DNA from 3 places in the Clostridium fermenticellae genome. Region 2 is predicted to be linked to each of the others. Evidence: riboswitches for the same ligand, from Rfam matches in the RefSeq annotation. Region 2 holds a riboswitch; each other region holds the start of a gene.
The links. A riboswitch is a leader RNA that binds a small molecule or an ion and turns the genes downstream of it on or off. The one in region 2 is predicted to bind S-adenosylmethionine.
Positions count from the first base shown of each region.

Region 1: it holds a riboswitch for S-adenosylmethionine, as region 2 does, so the genes downstream of both, metK (methionine adenosyltransferase) here and D4Z93_RS08385 (pyridoxal phosphate-dependent aminotransferase) in region 2, are expected to answer to the same signal.
Region 3: it holds a riboswitch for S-adenosylmethionine, as region 2 does, so the genes downstream of both, D4Z93_RS06340 (methionine ABC transporter ATP-binding protein) here and D4Z93_RS08385 (pyridoxal phosphate-dependent aminotransferase) in region 2, are expected to answer to the same signal.

Region 1 is NZ_CP032416.1:205,666-209,958, reverse strand. It holds gene recD2 (SF1B family DNA helicase RecD2) at 1-933, opposite strand, end outside; gene metK (methionine adenosyltransferase) at 1,070-2,245, opposite strand; SAM riboswitch class I at 2,320-2,423, opposite strand; tRNA gene D4Z93_RS01020 (tRNA-Tyr) at 2,472-2,557, opposite strand; tRNA gene D4Z93_RS01015 (tRNA-Val) at 2,609-2,684, opposite strand; tRNA gene D4Z93_RS01010 (tRNA-Tyr) at 2,693-2,778, opposite strand; tRNA gene D4Z93_RS01005 (tRNA-Thr) at 2,784-2,859, opposite strand; gene D4Z93_RS01000 (hypothetical protein) at 3,023-3,625, opposite strand; gene yyaC (spore protease YyaC) at 3,749-4,288, shown strand.
Region 2 is NZ_CP032416.1:1,804,387-1,808,679, forward strand. It holds gene D4Z93_RS08375 (DNA topoisomerase III) at 1-859, opposite strand, end outside; gene D4Z93_RS08380 (sensor histidine kinase) at 1,029-1,949, opposite strand; SAM riboswitch class I at 2,138-2,247, shown strand; gene D4Z93_RS08385 (pyridoxal phosphate-dependent aminotransferase) at 2,327-3,514, shown strand; gene D4Z93_RS08390 (DUF1836 domain-containing protein) at 3,645-4,223, opposite strand.
Region 3 is NZ_CP032416.1:1,314,329-1,318,621, forward strand. It holds gene D4Z93_RS06330 (fumarylacetoacetate hydrolase family protein) at 1-490, shown strand, start outside; gene D4Z93_RS06335 (undecaprenyl diphosphate synthase family protein) at 933-1,577, opposite strand; SAM riboswitch class I at 1,773-1,886, shown strand; gene D4Z93_RS06340 (methionine ABC transporter ATP-binding protein) at 1,983-2,954, shown strand; gene D4Z93_RS06345 (methionine ABC transporter permease) at 2,941-3,588, shown strand; gene D4Z93_RS06350 (MetQ/NlpA family ABC transporter substrate-binding protein) at 3,611-4,293, shown strand, end outside.

The DNA of each region.
Region 1 (4,293 bases), 1.2 Mb from region 2:
TTCTATTTCAACATTTACATCAATCTTGATATCCTCATATTTAGTCAATACTAAAGAAAGTATTTTTCTCGTAACATTCATTTCACAATAATAATATGGAAGAGTGAATGCACATATTCTCCCATTAGCATCTTCCAATTTTATCTTTCCATTTGCTGAATTCTCGTAGATATTTTCCTCAATTTCTTTTCTCGATACCCCCAAAAATTCTATAGACTTATTGACAAGTTGATCAAAGGGCATATAAGTATTACCCAATCCGCAAAAATTATTAATTATATAATTTACACCACTTTGTATTCTAAAAGGAGAATTTAATTGTATCCCGGTACTTCTTGCTATTTTATCAGCTGTTTTAAATCCTATCCCTGGTATCTTTTCAGTTAAAATATATGGATTTCCCTTGACTATTCGTATAGAATCATTTCCAAATTGTTTGTGTATTTTGACACACTGATTGACCTTGATCCCATAATTTTGGAAAAAAATTATAAGATTTCTAATTTCATTTTGTTTAGAATAGGAATTGCATATTAATTGTATTTTCTTCTCTCCTATCCCTTCTATTTCGCGAAGTTTTCCTATATCACTATCCAAAACTTCTAAAGTGTTTTCTCCGAACTTTTCAACAATCTTTCTTGCCGTTACCGGGCCTATACCTGATATAACCCCAGATGAAAGATATCTTTCAATACCAAGTTTAGAATCCGGGACAATTTGTTCACATGTCTCAACTTTAAACTGCCTTCCAAAGTGCGGATGAGTAATCCATTCTCCATTTAGTTTTAAACTCTCACCCTCTGTAATATATGGTATATATCCAACTATTGTGATACATCGACATTTAACTTTTTCTTTAAATTTTGCAACTACATATCCATCTTTGTTACTTTGAAAAAGTATGCTGTCAATATTACCTTGTAACTCCTGCATACAATCTCTCCTAAATGTATTATTTATTTATCAATAATTATATCATTAAATTATGTAAATATAATATATATTATTAAAGGATTTAGCCTAATAGATTTTCTATCAGACTAAATCCTCTTCAAACTCAAAAATTATATTAGATATATCTTCTTATCTGGGCAACTTTATCTAACTTTTCCCAAGGTAAATCTATATCAGTTCTTCCAAAATGACCATAAGCAGCAACTTGTTTATATATAGGTCTTCTCAAATTTAATTCTTTTATTATAGCTGCAGGTCTCAAATCAAATACCTTTTCAACTATATCAACAATTTTATCTTCTGGTATTTTTGATGTACCAAATGTATCAACAGTTATGGAAACTGGCTGTGCAACTCCTATTGCATATGCAAGCTGTATTTCCAGCTTATCAGCAACTCCGGCAGCAACCAAGTTTTTAGCTACCCATCTAGCTGCATAAGCAGCTGATCTATCGACTTTAGTTGGATCCTTTCCTGAAAAAGCACCACCGCCGTGTCTTCCATATCCACCATAAGTATCAACTATTATCTTTCTACCTGTAAGTCCTGAATCACCCTGCGGACCCCCAACTACAAATCTTCCAGTTGGATTTATAAAATACTTAGTATTGCAATCTAAAAATTCAGGTGATATAACAGGCTTTATAACTTTCTCTATAATATCTTTTTCTATCTGATCATGTGAAACATCAGGATCATGTTGAGCTGATACAACTATTGTATCTATTCTAACAGGCTTATCATCATCATATTCAACAGTAACCTGTGTTTTTCCATCTGGTCGCAAATAATTTAAAATACCATTTTTTCTAACTTCAGCTAACTTTCTTGAAAGCTTATGAGCCAAAGAAATGGGCATTGGCATATATTCTGGAGTCTCATTTGTTGCAAACCCAAACATCATTCCCTGATCTCCAGCTCCTATAGCCTCTATTTTATCCATTTTACCCTTTTTAGCTTCCAATGATTCATCAACGCCAAGTGCTATATCTGATGACTGTTCATCAATCGATGTTATTACAGAGCATGTTGAACAGTCAAATCCAAATTTTGCCCTAGTGTATCCTATCTCTTTTACAGTTTTTCTTACAACCTTTGGAATATCTATATAACAATCAGTTGATATTTCCCCCATTACTAAAATCATCCCCGTAGTTGTCGCTGTTTCACAAGCAACTCTACCATTAGGGTCCTTTTCCAATATAGCATCGAGAATAGCATCTGAAATTTGATCACACATTTTATCTGGATGTCCTTCTGTAACTGATTCAGATGTAAATAGTCTTTTCATTTTAAATCATCCCTCCAATTTCATAGAAAATAAAAAACCTCTTCAATAAGAAGAGGTTAAATTACTTAACAACTCTCTTATCTTGCAGATTTATAATACTGCAGGAATTGGCACCTTAGCCTATACGCTGGTTGCCGGGTTTCATCGGGCCATTTCCCTCCGCCTCTCTTGATAAGAGTTAAATATTTAATGATTATACAAAAATAAAACACATTTAGTGTCTTTATGGTGGAGGAAGATGGATTCGAACCATCGAAGTCGAATGACAACAGATTTACAGTCTGCCCCCTTTGGCCGCTCGGGAATTCCTCCATAATTAACAATACAATATCTTTTTGTACTATTCTTTAATAAAAACAATAGTGGTGGGCACAACAGGGCTCGAACCTGTGACCCTCTGCTTGTAAGGCAGATGCTCTCCCAGCTGAGCTATGCGCCCTAGTTCTATGGTGGAGGAAGATGGATTCGAACCATCGAAGTCGAATGACAACAGATTTACAGTCTGCCCCCTTTGGCCGCTCGGGAATTCCTCCACATATGGTGCTGGCAGAAGGCTTCGAACCCTCGACCTACTGATTACAAGTCAGTTGCTCTACCAACTGAGCTATGCCAGCATATAAACCATTTAAACTATTCAATTTCACTAACGTCAACAACAAACAGTATACTCTGTTGTGATTTCAAATTCAACTGTGTATTGTCCTATTTATTTGATAATATATTATAATTTCTCTACCTTACGTTAATTTACTCTATATTGCATATATGTACCTCAAATTACATATTTAATTTTTCATATATATTCTTAATTTCCTCATAATCGCTATCAGATAATCTTTGTTTTAATAATTTTACAGCTTCTATATTATCACTAATTTTACTACTATTAATCAATTTCCTGGCTTTCTCATAGTCAATTGCTGATAATTTATCGGATATTGCAAGCAATTTTTCTTTGTCAATATTAGTTAATTTCTGTTGTACCTTTGAATGTGAAATAGACTTACTGCTCTCATTATTATTTGATAACTGATTTGCTGAAAGGTCACTTACATCTGACAAATTTGCTATATTGATATTCTTAGTATTCTCTTTAAAAAACTCCTTCTTATCACTTTCAAGTTTTTGTCCTAATTCATCCAATTTACCTTTTTTAAAATCATCACCCATTTTTAAAAAAGATGTATCCGTAAAGAGGTATGAATATTTTTGCATTTTATTACCTTCATCATCTTTCTGTTTGTGATGATTATAATAAAATACTTTAATTCTATTACTTATAAAATTATTATTGATATCTATCTTTGGTGTATGTCTTATTATAAACACAGATATTATAGTACACAAAATTATAATCAATGATAATATCTTTTTATTCATATTAATCCCTCCGTGTCATTTACACATTATCGTCATATAAATATTTTTTATTCAATATTTATAATATTTAAACTGTTAAAATCATATAAATAAGTGATGAATTATCTATCAGGAGGTATGTTTGTGAATGAAGTGAGATCTAGTTACAAAAATCCATTATGTTATTACAAAATAGCCGACTTTCTAAAAGATTATATAAACAAAAATTCAATAATAGTATGTGTTGGAACTGATAAATGTATAGGCGACTGCTTAGGTCCACTAGTCGGCACATTATTAAAATTTAGTTCTTTCCCTTTACCTGTATATGGTACCATTGAAAAACCTATACATGCTCTAAACATTCAAAAAAAGCTTAGTAAAATCAAATCCCTTCATCCCTACAATAACATAATAGGTATTGATGCATGCCTTGGTGATGAATCAAGCATGGGAGAAATTCAAGCTCGTGATTATCCTATTCATCCCGGAAAAGGCATAGGAAAAACTCTACCAGAAATTGGAGACGCATCAATTATAGGAATAGTTGGTTCTAATTACAATACTAAAATATTCAACAATAATACTATACGCCTAAACTTAGTTCTAAATATAGCTAAAGAGATATATCATTCTGTTATACACTCATACTATCTTTACGATAATACTAAATCCTCATTATAAAAAAA
Region 2 (4,293 bases):
AAATTCTATTACAATCCCTTTGAAGTTCGGTTAAATCATACAAAGCTTGAGAATACTTCTTTTTATTGCTTTGTGTGACTTCAACTACTCTTCCCGTTTGAGAATTTACTTTTGATACAATTTTTTCAGCAATTTTTTCATCAAAGATGCTCAAATTCCCATTAGAATTTTGCCACTGAAGTGTATATCCATTATTAGTATTTCCAGTTATACTATAATAATTTTTAGGTTTAAAATTTTTAATTTCCTCCTCTCTATGAACAATCATAGCAAGTGTTGGTGTCTGAACTCTTCCTGCTGATAACTGTGCATTATGTTTGCAGGTAAGCGCTCTTGTAACATTAAGTCCTACAAACCAATCTGCCTCAGCTCTTGACTCAGCCGCTCTATATAAATTATCATATTTCGATGCCGGTTTTAAATTGCTAAATCCCTCTTTTATTGCTTTATCCGTTTGAGATGATATCCAAAGCCTTTTTACATTTTTATTAACCTTTACTTTCTCAAGTATCCATCTTGCAACGAGCTCACCTTCTCTTCCGGCGTCTGTTGCTATAATTACCCCATTTACATCTTTTCTATTTAATTGAGTTTTAACTGTATTAAATTGCTTGCCAGTCTGTTTTATAACTACAAGTTTTAAATGTTTTGGAAGCATCGGCAAATCTTCCATTCTCCAGGTTTTGTATTTATCATCATAGGTTTCTGGATCTGCCAGTGTAACAAGATGCCCGAGTGCCCATGTTACTATATATTTTTCTCCTTCCAAAAAGCCATTTCCCTTTTTACTACACTTTAATACTCTTGCTATTTCTCTTCCAACTGACGGTTTCTCTGCCAAAACTAATGTTTTTCCCATATTAAAATTTCCTTTCACAACCTTCTATAATAAAAATAAGGATAGTTACATAATATTCCTACCCTTAAATTCTAAACATTTTACAAAAATCAATTACTATTTTCTAGTATCATTATACATTTTACAATTTATATTTTCAAGATTATAAAATACGTTTCAAATATGATACCTACACATAAATATCTGAAAACTCAATGTTTATACGATCTATTTTATCATCATAATTAAATTGAGTATCATGAACCGTCTTTTTATTTTCAATAGTCTTTACTGGTAAATCTATAATAAATTCTGTTCCACACCCAAGACGACTTTTAACATCTATAGTTCCACCATGCATTTCAACAAACGATTTCACAAGACATAATCCTATGCCACTACCTGCCTGATCACTTTTGCATGGTTTTCCTGCCTGAACAAATCTTTTAAATATGCCATTTAATTTTTCTTTTGGAATACCTGTACCTGTATCTTTTACAGATATTTTAACATTCCTTCCCATATCTGTTACTGTAACGTATAAATATCCTCCTTGTTCAGTGAATTTTATGGCATTTGAAATAAGATTTAATATTATTCTTTCTATTTTATCGGCATCACATGCCATAATTTTTTCTTCTACATTTGTATCAAATGTCAAATTTATTCCTTTATTTCTTACATATTCCACTACTGATAATGTTATATTTTCAACTATATTAATTATATTAAAATTATCCAGATTAAGTTCAGAAAATCCTGCATCTATCTTTGTCATATCAATCATATTATTGGTGAGTCTTATAAGTCTATAACAATTTTGATTTATTATATTTATATATGTAGTTAGTTTTTTACTTTCATCTAAATTATCTCTTTTTATAATAACATTACATAACTGCAGAGAATTAAATATTAAATTAAGAGGTGTCCTAAATTCATGTGACAGATTGGCGAAAAATTCAATTCTAATTTTATCATGGTTTAAAGTTTCCTTTATGACTTCATTTTGTTTTTTTATTATATTTTGAAGCCTTGTTATTTTATTTTTTTCATAATTTCTTCTTTTTGTGTGTTTTAAATCATCCGTATTCGGTGACTTTTTTTCCATTTTATTCATCCCCCATACATCGTATTAATAACTTATTCTATACGTTTAATTTCACTTCCTTTAATTGTATTAATAACTTATTCTATACATTTAATCAATTTCCTTCATTTAAATGTAATTTTTTATAAGAAAATAAATTTGACTAAATATTATTTATCAACTATAATATTACCTAAATTAAATAAGAACTCTTATCAAGAGAGGCAGAGGGACTGGCCCTATGAAGCCCGGCAACCAGTATCGCTCATTTGCGATATATTGGTGCCAATTCCTGCAGCAAGGAGCTGATAGATAAGAGAGGTCACAGCAATATTGTTTTTAAAACCTCTTTTATTAAGAGGTTTTTTTATTTTAATATTTTGAAAGGACGGGATAATATGCCTCAACTTAGTACAAAATTAAACCTTTTTACAGACTCTGTTATAAGAAAAATGACTCGAATAGCAAACCAATATAATGCAATAAATCTATCACAAGGTTTTCCTGATTTTGATCCTCCTTCTGTAATAACTGACAGATTAAAAGAAGTAACAAAAGAAGGTCCTCATCAATATGAGATTACATGGGGCTCACAGAAATTTCGTGAAGCACTTGCAAAAAAACAATCAAAATTCATGAATCTTGATATAAATCCTAACACCGATATTGTTGTAACTTGTGGAAGTACAGAAGCAATGATGGTAGCTATGATGACTGTTTGTAATCCAGGTGACAAGGTAATTGTATTTTCACCTTTTTATGAAAATTATGCATCGGATTCAATACTCTGTAATGCGGAACCAATTTATGTACCACTTTATCCTCCTGCTTTTAAATATAATAAGGAGGAATTAATAAATGCTTTTAAACAAAAACCAAAAACTTTAATTTTATGCAATCCTTCAAATCCTATTGGAAAAGTATTCAGCCTAGAGGAACTCGAATTTATAGCAAATCTTGCTGAAGAATATGATACTTTTGTTATAACAGATGAAGTATATGAACACATAGTAATGCCTCCATATAAGCATATATATTTTGCTTCCCTGCCTAATATGTATAAGAGAACTCTATCTTGTAGTTCACTTTCAAAGACTTATTCAATAACTGGCTGGAGGCTTGGCTATATAATTGCACCAGCCAATATAATTGAAAATGCTAGAAAAGTACATGACTTCTTAACTGTAGGGGCCGCTGCACCGCTTCAAGAGGCTATTGTAGCTGGATTAAATTTACCTGACAGTTACTATGAAGATTTAACCAAACTTTATACTGGAAAAAGAGATCTATTCCTTAAAGGACTTGATGAAGCTGGCTTAAAGTATATAAAACCACAAGGTGCATATTATGTACTTGTAGATATATCAGATTTGAAAAGAAAAAATGAAACAGATCTTGAATTTTCCGAATGGATGATAAAAGAAATTGGAGTTGCTCCGGTACCAGGATCTAGTTTTTTTAAAGAGGATATAAATTATCTTATTCGTTTCCATTTTGCAAAAAAAGATGATACTTTAAAAGAGGCTATAAAAAGACTTAAGACTTTAGTATATAAAGCCAGGATCAGAAAATCCACTCTTCTATGATATATAGAGTTTCTAACCTGCAACCTGACTTATACTTTGATTAGATATACAACTTTTGATACTATAAATACTTTTTTATAATTTTGGGTTTAGAATTATTAAAAGTATTTATAGTACTGAATTTTGATAACTATTTGAAGTATTTGTCTATTATCTTTTCTGCTGTTCTCCTCTGCATATTGGCATTATTTATAAGTGTTAAAACTACAAGTAGTAACTTTTCATAATCATCTGACCTGTCGAGTTTTTCTGATTCCTTCAAAATTGAATTTACCTTGTTTTCAATTTCTTCTTTAAGGCTAACCTCATCTGCTTTTTTTATGTTCAAAAATACCTGATATAGGGAATCTAACTTCATATTCTCCTCTTCTTTTGAATTTACTACTATTTTATTTAACAAAAGTTTTATATCATTTATAGATAAAATCTGCTTTAAATTATATAAAAATATCATCATTATTATATGATTTCTTGAATACTTTTTATTTTTAATAGGCATAAGTATTTTATCCTTGGTATAATTATTGATCATCGTTTTAGTTAAAAGCTTATCTTCTTCACTACGTTTAGTTCCGCTTAAACTAGTCTCAAATAAAGTTATTACTTGATCCATATATAAATCTAATTTTGGTATATCGGATAATTCTATTTCTTGATTCAAATTTAACTCTTCTATACTTTCAAGCACGTTTTTTTTAATATCTCCCATTTATCTCCACTCCATTTATTATTTACATTATATCATATAGTTTCCATAACTATATGATCTCGTTTTTATA
Region 3 (4,293 bases), 490 kb from region 2:
AACAAATCAAGTTGACTATGAGGCGGAACTAGCAATTATAATTGGAAAAGATGGAAGTAACATAAAAAGAGAAGAAGTAGAAGATTATATTTTTGGATATACAATATTAAATGATGTGTCGGCTAGGGATCTTCAGGGAACCCATAAACAGTGGTTTAAAGGAAAGAGCCTTGATACATTTTGTCCCATGGGACCATATATTGTGTATAAGGATGAAATTAAATTCCCGGTAGAATTAAATATAAAATGTACTATTAATGGACAAGTGAGACAAAATTCAAATACTAAAAATATGATATTTGATATACCATATATAGTAAGTGATTTATCAAAAGGAGTTACTTTAAAAGCAGGAGATATAATATCTACAGGTACACCAAGCGGAGTTGGAATGGGTTTTGAACCAGTAAAATTGCTCAAAGATGGAGATATAATAGATTGCTATATTGAAAAAATAGGTAATCTAGTTAATAAGGTAAAAGTTATATAAAGTTTTTAGTATTAAATGATAAATCTCCTTATGAAGTTTATGTATTAAGATTGTTTGTATTATAGGGTTTGTAATTCCAAGCTTAAATTATACTCCAGCTGACATTCCCAAAATTCGTCACCTAAAAAATTTTTAGTAAGTCTAAGCTTGCGTTCATAAAAGTTTAAGTAGATTTTATAAACTCGCTTTGCTCAAATATATAAAATCCACTAAGACTTTTAAGAACGCCTCGCTAATACTTACTACAAAATTTTTTAATGTGTCTAAATTTTAGAAATCCCGGCCTGCGCATAAGTTAAGATTGGAATTACAAACCCTATAACAAAGTATTTGGTGGAAATCCAATAGCAGTTTGTGTGATGGACAAATGGATTGATGATAAAATTATGTTAAAGGCTACTATGATTTATTCTTTAAATTACTAATTTCTAACTGTAAAAATCTAGCCGCCTAGAGTTATATCTTGATTATCATACCATTTTAATGCTTCGTATATGTGATCTGGTTTGAAGTCTGGCCACATATCATCAATTACATAAAAATCTGAATATACAGATTGTACTGGAAGGAAACCACTAAGCCTTCTTCTGCCTCCCCACCTTATTATTAAATCTACCCTGCTTATGTCATCGGATTTTAAATATTTAGTTAAATTTTTAGTGTTATCTTTTATATGTAATTTAATATTTGATAAGTCCCATTCCCAATCGTAGTTGACTAGAAAGTTTATTTTCATGGAACCTTTCCCAAATTTTTTTCTGTTTATGTATGGCAGAAGTTGTTCTGGAAACATAGGAGATTTGGTGTTACCAATTACAAGTAATGAGGCATCTTCTTTTGAAAGCATATTTACAGCTTCTATACAAGCTTTAGTGAATGATTTGGTTTGAACAGCAGGTCTTTTAGTGTTGTCAACTGTAAATCCGTAATAAGTAAGTTCTTTTACACCTAATTCTTTAAATATTTTAAATAATTGCATACCTGGTTCAAGTCCCCTTGAATAGCCTTCTTCTTTTTTTAATCCATTACTGATTGCCCATCTCCTGTTACCATCAGGTATGATGCCTATATGATTTGGAATTCTCACATATTTCACCTCCTTACACTTTTAATGTAATTATTGTCATAATAACAAATGTTTATACGCAATATATGTAACTCATGGATAATGCATACATCTCAAGTGGTTAATTTGAGCAAATTTTTTGTAAAAAAACTGTTGACAATATTCTAATGTGTAACTATAATAGTATTCATAACAAAACAAGTTAATATTGAAATTCACTTATCAAGAGCGGTGGAGGGACTGGCCCTATGAAACCCGGCAACCAGTATTATATTTTATAGTATAATGGTGCCAACTCCTGCGGCTACATTTGTAGCTGAGAGATGAGAAATATTAGGTTTATTTAAGCTGGAGATATTTCTTCAGCTTTTAATTTTGCATTTTTATATAAGGTATTTTTAAATAATTAATCTAGGGGGCATTTTAATGATAGAAATAAATGGTGTAAATAAAAGTTTCGGGAAAAATCAAGTTCTGAAAGATATAAGTTTGCATGTAAATAAAGGAGAAATATTTGGAATAATAGGACAAAGTGGTGCTGGTAAATCTACACTTTTGAGGTGCTTGAATGGACTTGAAAACTATGATAATGGAAGTGTAATGATAAATGATAAAGAAATAAAAGATATGGGATCAAAAGAAATAAGAGAGTTTAGAAAAAAGCTTGGAATGATATTTCAAAATTTCAACTTGCTAAATAGAAAGACAGTATATGAGAATGTAGCACTTCCAATGGAGGTATGGGGATATAACAAAAAAGAAATAGATAGAAAGGTTTTTAAGTTATTAGAAATTGTTGGACTTGAGGATAAGGCAAAAAGTAAGCCTAGAAATTTAAGTGGAGGACAAAAACAGAGAGTTGCAATAGCAAGGGCATTATCCCTAGATCCTGAAGTTTTATTGTGTGATGAAGCAACATCAGCATTAGATCCCAAAATCACAAAGTCGATACTTCAGCTTTTAAAACAGATAAATGATAAATTAAACATAACAATAGTAATAGTAACTCATCAAATGGAAGTAATTAAAGAAATTTGCCAGAGGGTTGCAATTATGGAAAATGGGCAAATAAAAGATGTGGGAAATGTAGAAGAATTATTCTTAAAGCCAAATAGCAATTTAAAGAACTTATTAGGTGAAGATAAAATTCTCCCTGAAACAGGAGTTAATATAAGAATATTCTTTCCTAAAGAGATCAGTAAGAGAAGTATAATAACATCTATGGCAAGAGAACTTGATATAGATATTTCAATAGTCTGGGGAAAACTTGAAAAATTCAGAAATGATGTACTTGGAAGTCTCGTAATAAATTTTGAAGAAGAATATAAAGATAAGATATGTGAATTCTTATCATCAAAAAATATAAAATGGGAGGTAGAACAAAATGGATTTAATTAATCAAGTATTATTACCGGCCTTTGGCGAAACATTATATATGGTATTTGTATCTACAATAATAGCAGTATTAATTGCATTTATTCCATCTATTGTACTTATAATAACTGATGAAAGAGGATTAAGGCCTAATAAAGCAGTAAATAAGATTTTAGGAGTTATAGTTAATATTTTAAGATCATTTCCATTTATTATATTAATGGTTGCTATATTGCCTTTCACAAAAGTTATTGTAGGTACAACTATTGGAACAACTGCCGCTATAGTACCAATGACAATAGCAGCAGCACCTTTTGCAACTAGAGTAATAGAGTCATCACTTAAGGAAGTAGATCCAGGAGTGATAGAAGCTGCAAAATCATTTGGGGCAAGTGATCTTCAAATTGTATTTAAGGTTATGATCAAGGAGTCTCTTCCATCAATTGTACTTGGCATAACGCTCACTATAATAAGTGTTATAGGTTGTTCAGCTATGGCTGGTGCTATAGGTGGAGGCGGCCTTGGAGATGTGGCCATAAAATATGGATATTATAGATTCCAAACGGATGTAATGATGTATACAGTAGTAATACTTATAGTATTAGTAGAAATTCTTCAGGGAATAGGAAATTTGTTGTATAGATACTTAATAAAATAGACATTTAAGGGGGAAGATAAAAATGAAAAAATTTCAAAAGATTGGTGCACTTGTGTTAACAGCATCATTATTAATTAGTGTTGTTGGCTGCAGCTCAAGCAGCAGTTCAAAGTCAACTGCATCTGATGACAAAAAAACAATAATTGTCGGTGATACACCAGTACCAGCAACAGAGGTTCTAAAAAAGATAGAACCAATATTAGCAAAGAAAGGATATAAACTGCAGATAAAGGAATTCACAGATTATGTAACTCCAAATACTGCACTTGCAAATAAGGAGATCGATGCAAATTTGTATCAGCACATACCTTATCTTGAAAATTTCAACAAACAAAAACATACTGATTTAACTTATACTGCAAAAGTTTTTATAGCACCTATGGCAGTTTACTCAAAAAAAGTAAAAAAGCTTGATGAATTAAGAAATGGTGCGGTAATCGCAGTACCAAATGATCCAACTAATGAAGCAAGGGCTCTTAAATTATTACAAAAAGCCGGGTTAATAAAACTTAAGGGTAATGATACTGTTACTAAAATAGATATAACTGAGAATAAGAAGAATATACAGATAAAGGAATTAGATGCTCCGCAGCTTCCAAGAGCGCTTAATGATGTAGATGCATCTGTTATAAATACAAATTATGCTCTTCAGGCAAATTTAAATCCTACTAAAAATTCTATATATACTGAAGATAAAACTTCATC